DNA from 3 places in the Paenibacillus sp. PsM32 genome. Region 2 is predicted to be linked to each of the others. Evidence: predicted binding sites of a transcription regulator. Region 2 holds the regulator's gene; each other region holds the start of a gene.
What was found. Region 2 encodes Rex, which represses fermentation and respiration genes when NADH is low (regulators of the CRP and FNR family bind a similar motif). Its sites were predicted from a motif close to TTGTGAAATATTTCACAA; they were not measured.

Region 1 (2,279 bases), on a different contig from region 2:
GACCAGAGTAAACGTAATCGTCGAAAATAACACAGAACCTGCGGATACGCTTGGTGATACACTATCTGCGGTAGTCATGAGTCCAAATACTGTCCATGGTTGACGACCGACTTCTGTCATAATCCAACCGGATGTATTGCCGATAAAAGGTAACGCAATCCCATACATCATCGCATACCAATACCATTTCGGTGCTTGTTCTACTTTGCGTCGGAACATTAGATACACACCATAAGCAGATAAAGCGATCATTAACATGCCGCTAGCCACCATAATACGGAAACTCCAAAATGTTGTTTTGACAGGTGGTATGTAATTGCCTTCGCCATATTTTTGCTCATACTGAGCTTGAAGTTCTTTCATCCCTGTCACAGAACCTGTGAATTTTCCATATGATAGATAACTGAGTAATCCTTTAAGCGGAAAGTTAATCTCGAATGTATTTTGTTGCATCTTGGTATCAATTCCACCTACTAACATCCAGGGCGCTTTTTCAGCAGTAGTGTTCCATACCCCTTCAGCAGCAGCCATTTTCATCGGTTGCGTTTCTACTAGATATTGAGCTTGAGAGTGACCGCTAAAAGCTACTCCTAACGATGATACGATGCCTACAATAATCGCAATTTGAAATGACTTGCGGAATACGTCAATATCTTCACGCCGCAACATTTTATATGCGCTGATTCCTGCCATAAGAAAGGCTGAAGTAACAAAAGCACCAAATACGGTATGTGGAAATTCAACCAACACCTGACCGTTGGTAATAAGAGCAAAAAAGTCATTCATTTCGGCACGTCCATTATTGATCGTGAATCCGACAGGATGTTGCATAAACGAATTCGCTGTTAAGATCCAGAACGCAGATAGTGTGGTTCCGAATGCGACTAGCCAGATACATAATAAATGTACTTTGGCAGACAAGCGTTCCCAACCAAAGATCCATAATCCAATAAAAGTAGACTCCAGAAAAAAGGCAAATAAAGCTTCTACTGCAAGTGGTGCACCAAACACATCACCTACAAAACGTGAATAATTAGACCAGTTCATGCCAAATTGAAATTCTTGAAAAATCCCTGTAACCACCCCAACAGCAAAGTTGATCAAAAACAGCTTGCCCCAAAACTTGGTCATTAATTTGTACTGATCTTTTTTAGTGATAACATACATCGTTTCCATAATAGCTACCAACAATACGAGCCCAATCGATACCGGTACAAAGAAAAAGTGAAATACGGTCGTTAGCGCGTACTGAATCCGGGATAGCATAAGAACATCCATCCGATAACTTCCTTTCTTTTCTGAAAATTGATTAAAAAACTAAATACATTGTAGTCAAAAAGTAATAGATACGATTGTGATTAAAATCACAAATTTTCTTTGAAAATGTAACAAAAAGTGACAAAATGTGATTGAGATCACAAAATAAAAAAAGCCGATGAAATTCATCGACTTTGAGATCACTACTTTTATGCTATTTATTTACATCATAAGAACTTAATGATAGATCGCTACTAATATTAATGGCCCGATAAAAGAAGAGACAATCGCACTAATCGTTAATGCTAGAGATCCCATAGACACTGCTATTTCTCCGTGTTCAAGAGCTTTAGCTGTTCCCAGTGCATGGGATGAGACACCTAGCGCAATCCCGACACTAATCGCATTTTTAACCCGAAATAATTTCAGGCAACCAAGCCCCAAAATAACCCCTGTAAAGCCAGCAATCATTACAAAGACAGAAGTAAGCGAAGCTTCTCCACCCAAATTATTCGAAATTTGAAGAGCAACAGGTGTCGTAACAGACTTAGGAATAATAGAAATAATATAAGGTTCACTGAATCCTAATACCAAAGCCATGCCCACTCCACTCAGCATTCCTACGACAACACCAATTAATGAACTTCCCAGAATAGATAACCCGTACTGCTTGAACAAATGTCGTTGTCGATATAGCGGATACGCTAATGCTACCACAGCAGGCCCCATTAATTTACTGATCCATTCTCCACCGATCATATAAGTAGAATACGAAGTATGCGTAAGTAGTAAAATAACAACAATCATAAAAGTGGTTGTTAGTACAGGAATTAGAATCGATATCCGTACATGTTTGTACAATAGACTAGCTACAACATATAGCGCCAACGTCATCGCAATCATTAATAAAGCTATACCTATATTCATTTGTGCTGATCTCTACTTTCATAGATCAATTTGTGTTCAGGTATAGGAGCAGGCGATTGTGTATTGGATTTGGATCGATCAGCCAGTGCAATAAG
Region 2 (2,279 bases):
ACTCATTAGCGGAGACTGCCAAAGCGACCAATGGACGAATGATGGTGTTATTTACCTCTTATCGGATGCTCAAGCAGGTGTATGAGCCATTGAAAGAGAAGTTATCACATAGCGATATTGCAGTATTTGGACAAGGGGTCGATGGAGGAAGTCGTACCAAGCTCACTCGAAGATTCCAAGAGCGTTCCGCTTCGGTGTTGCTGGGTACAAGTAGCTTCTGGGAAGGGGTCGATATTCCAGGCGAAGCGTTAACCTGTCTGGCGATCGTACGTTTACCTTTTCAACCGCCCAATCATCCACTGCTTGAAGCCAAAAGTGAACGGCTGAAAAAAGAAAAGAAAAATCCATTTATGAAATTATCTGTACCGCAAGCAGTTATCCGTTTCAAACAAGGTTTTGGTAGATTAGTACGGACATCTAGTGATCGGGGAATCGTTATTGTCTATGACACTCGTGTGATCGAGTCCTATTATGGCAAGCATTTTCTATATTCATTGCCCGGTCCCAAAATGGAACATATGCCGACAGAGCAGATGGTACCCCGTATTACAGAATGGCTTAGCCAGGCCGAACCTGAAAAGGAAACTGTAAATCAAGAGGGGGAGCAAGCATGAAATCCGACAAAATATCAGAAGCAGTCGTGCGAAGACTACCTGTATACCTTAGATATCTGAACGAACTTCACACACGTGAAGTTCCTACAGTGTCTTCGCAAGAACTGGGACAAAAATTAGACTTGAATCCAGCACAAATTCGCAAAGATTTAGCTTATTTTGGAGATTTTGGACGTAAAGGGATCGGTTATGATGTATCGTATTTGATTGAGAAAATACGTCATATTTTAAAATTAGATCAACAAATCAATGTGGCACTTGTAGGCGCAGGTAATCTAGGGCATGCCCTTTCTAACTATAATATGTATCTAAAAGAAACAATGAAAATCGTAGCTGTGTTTGATTCCAACGATTCGAAAGTAGGCTCTTTAATCAATACATTAGTCGTACAGCCTATTGATGAACTTGGAATTACAGTCAAAGCGAGAAGTATTCGTATCGGAATTGTTACAGTGCCTAATGTTGAAGCACAGCGTGTAGCAGATCAGTTAATTGAAGCAGGGGTCGAGGCTATTTTGAACTTTGCACCGATTATTTTGAAAGCTCCACCGCATATCCGTGTGCATACTGCTGATTTTACAACGGATTTATTAAGCCTTGCCTATTACCTGGAAGATGGAAAGGAACATGAAACTAATGAATAACACCTCGAACAAATGGGTCATCAAAAACGGTATGTTTGCTATAATGAGCGAAGAGAAATCAATGCTTTTTGGACATATGGTGATTGAAGATGGATGGATTACGTATCTTGGAGAAGAAGAACCTGTGATCGAAGAAGACACAACCGTAGTGGATGGCAATCATTTGTTCTTTATTCCGGGTCTAGTCAACAGTCATGGTCATGCAGCGATGTCCTTGTTACGTGGATATGGAGATGATCTTGCTCTACAAGTATGGTTACAAGAAAAAATGTGGCCGATGGAAGCGAAATTTACAAGTGACGATGTATACTGGGGAACTGCTCTGTCTGTGTTAGAAATGTTAAAAGGCGGCACGACTACATTCCTCGATATGTATGATCGCTCAGAACGTGTAGCCGAAGTGGTAGAACAATCCGGTATGCGTGCAGTATTGATGCGTGGTGTAATCGGCTTGTGTTCAGAAGAAGAACAAAAGCAAAAGCTAAAACAATCAATCGACTTTGCACGTGATTGGCATGGTCAAGCGAATGGACGTATTACAACGATGATGTCTCCACATGCACCGTATACTTGTCCACCTGCATACATCGAACAATTTGTACAAGCAGCTCATGATTTGGATTTGCCGCTGCATACACATATGTCTGAGACACTAGCAGAAGTTCAATTAAACGTTACAGATTATGGATTACGTCCTGTAGCTCATTTGGAGAAATTAGGATTTTTCACTCGTCCAGCATTGTTAGCTCATGCTGTTCATTTGAATGATGAAGAGATCGAAGTACTTGCTGAGAATAAAGTAGCGATCTCTCATAACCCGGGCAGTAACCTCAAATTAGCAAGTGGTGTAGCGCGTGTACCGGATCTGTTGCGTGCAGGTGTTGTTGTGTCTTTGGGAACAGATGGCCCGGCAAGTAATAACAATCTGGATATGTTTGAAGAAATGCGTTTGGCTGCTCTTATTCATAAAGGAGTATCCGGCGATCCAACAGCTGTGCCTGCATTAGAAGCATTGAAAATG
Region 3 (2,279 bases), on a different contig from region 2:
AAAGTAGATCTACAAGACGTACAACATATCCTTCAGCACATAAAAATAACCCCTGAGTCATGATACACTCAGGGGATTTTGGTGTGCGAACCAAATCGAACATCCATATAAATATGACCTGTATCCCCATCGCTCACCACAAAATTAATTTCTTGTGGCACTAATTCTTTTAACGCATACTGACGCGCCCAATCGAGCGATGGAAATTCCGCTTTTCTGTCTACTGCTTTTACGACAATACATTGTTTGAGGCAATGATATTTATTCAAGGCAGTAAACCTCCCTTATCAATCATTAGACCACAGCAACTCATTTGACACATCTAATTGGAAAAAAATTACTTGTTTCTGTATAAGATAAAAAAATCCCTATTTCAGATGACACTCTTCATGAAATAGGGATTACTCTTTACGTTAAGCGAGTAACAATCTTTTGAAGTTCTTGCAAATCATTTTGCAAATACGTTGGTAACATCTGAGCCCATTCACGATACAATGGACTGCATGTCGTTTTACCAAGCTCAGCACAGAATGAAGGAACCCATGGAATTAAATAATGTTCCAAAAATTCAATTTGCATTTGAGCGATCATTTTACGGTTAGACGAATGCATATCTGTCTCCGCAGAACGTTCAGCTAATAATGCCATAAATTCTAACTCAATACCGATATGATCATCTGTTTCGTGATCCATTTTTTTGAAAGCAATTCCTGCACGTGCATATACTGCATTAACTACAGCTTCATAAGCGGTACGTCCTTGCTCATTTGTCACATAATACGAAGCTTGAGGTGGATAACTGACCTGTTGATCTTGCTCGAACAACTGGCTGTATTCTGCACATTCTTGACGAGCATATTGCATAATATCGTTTAACATCGTATTTTCTAGCGTATTCAGCAAAGCATAGTTATTGGTAAATAGACGGTTGATTTTGGAAGCTTCTTTTTTCCATTCGATCAACTTGGACAATGTGGGTTTGCGCTCTAACATTTCACTAAGCAGACGATACGTCATTACACGACTGTACAACCATTCTTGGCGAGATTGATGCGTTTCCAGTTCTGTATACATAGTCATCTTACATCACTCCTTGTGATAATATTCACATATTTAAATAATTGAATTCCGACATCAAAGGTTTGAAGCAATATATAGGTTTGATCGTTAGTAAACGTATACGTTGTAGTTCATCACTTGACTTTATGTTATGTCTTCATTGTACTCTATTTTCTACGAATTAGGGGTAAATTACGCATACGTTCATAAAATAGTCATGTTTGTCACGCTTTCAAAAGGACTTATGCCACAGACTGGCTACAATAAAGAAGGATATTGCTTCAAAATACGCAAAACCTGCTCATACGACTGTGGATCATTCATATTATATAAGCTATACTCCGATATACTTTGAAAAGAAGACTGTAACTTGCTCTGTGTCTGGTATAATGATTCGATCTCTACGTAATGTACCTGTTGCTGATCTAACCAATCTCGTACACGTAATTGGTTATGTTCTAACGCTAGTTGCAGTGATGGCAATACACTATGATGATAGACAGCATATAAGGGGTGAATACGCCCGGCTTGCATCGGAATAATCGCCTGTATCCCTTTGATATCGGTATGTTCTATAAGCTGTTGCATCAATACAGTACTGGCAAAAGGTAAATCACAAGCACTGACTACATACCACTCGCTTCTAATCTGTGATAGTGCTGCATGTAGACCGGCAAGCGGCCCTTGTCCGGGAAAATGATCAGGCACACTACGGATATTCAAAAATGAATAATCCGCCGTATGATTCCCTGCAATCCATAATGAAGAGACTACTGGCTGTAACGCTTTGGCTACACGTTCAATAATGGTATGATCAGCAATAGTTAATAACGCTTTATTCTGACCCATACGGCTAGATTGACCGCCTGCTAAAATAATACCTGTATATTTCAAAGAGGATCGCATGATCAATTATCCTTTCTACTCCAAAAATAAACAAAATTGGTTTGTATCCCTTTTCAACACATGCTACAGTGAATGAAATGTCTGATGAAAGGATTGGCTGGCTTTGCATCCGAATATAAACAACACTACTTTTACACCATTGCGATGGTTTACCTTTTTTATATATGGAACACTGGTTATTTTCACAAGCTTTTTTCAATTATACCTGCAAGATATCGGGATGAGCCAGAGTGAGATTGGTGCTCTGATGGCTATTGGCCCGCTAATCTCGTTACTTGCTAATCCATTTTGGGGATTTTATAGTGATCGTCTAC

Region 1: the regulator Rex is predicted to act here: its motif matches at 1,353-1,370, upstream of QCD85_RS09700 (cytochrome ubiquinol oxidase subunit I).
Region 3: the regulator Rex is predicted to act here: its motif matches at 1,094-1,111, upstream of QCD85_RS19475 (TorD/DmsD family molecular chaperone).

What each region holds. Positions count from the first base shown of each region.
Region 1 is NZ_JARUWY010000003.1:420,635-422,913, forward strand. Features, by position in the region: gene QCD85_RS09700 (cytochrome ubiquinol oxidase subunit I) at 1-1,278, opposite strand, end outside; gene QCD85_RS09705 (LrgB family protein) at 1,495-2,184, opposite strand; gene QCD85_RS09710 (CidA/LrgA family protein) at 2,181-2,279, opposite strand, start outside.
Region 2 is NZ_JARUWY010000002.1:429,573-431,851, reverse strand. Features, by position in the region: gene dinG (ATP-dependent DNA helicase DinG) at 1-614, shown strand, start outside; gene QCD85_RS07735 (redox-sensing transcriptional repressor Rex) at 611-1,258, shown strand; gene QCD85_RS07730 (amidohydrolase) at 1,251-2,279, shown strand, end outside.
Region 3 is NZ_JARUWY010000012.1:63,621-65,899, reverse strand. Features, by position in the region: gene QCD85_RS19485 (1-phosphofructokinase family hexose kinase) at 1-63, shown strand, start outside; gene QCD85_RS19480 (hypothetical protein) at 69-269, opposite strand; gene QCD85_RS19475 (TorD/DmsD family molecular chaperone) at 409-1,080, opposite strand; gene mobA (molybdenum cofactor guanylyltransferase) at 1,318-1,965, opposite strand; gene QCD85_RS19465 (MFS transporter) at 2,069-2,279, shown strand, end outside.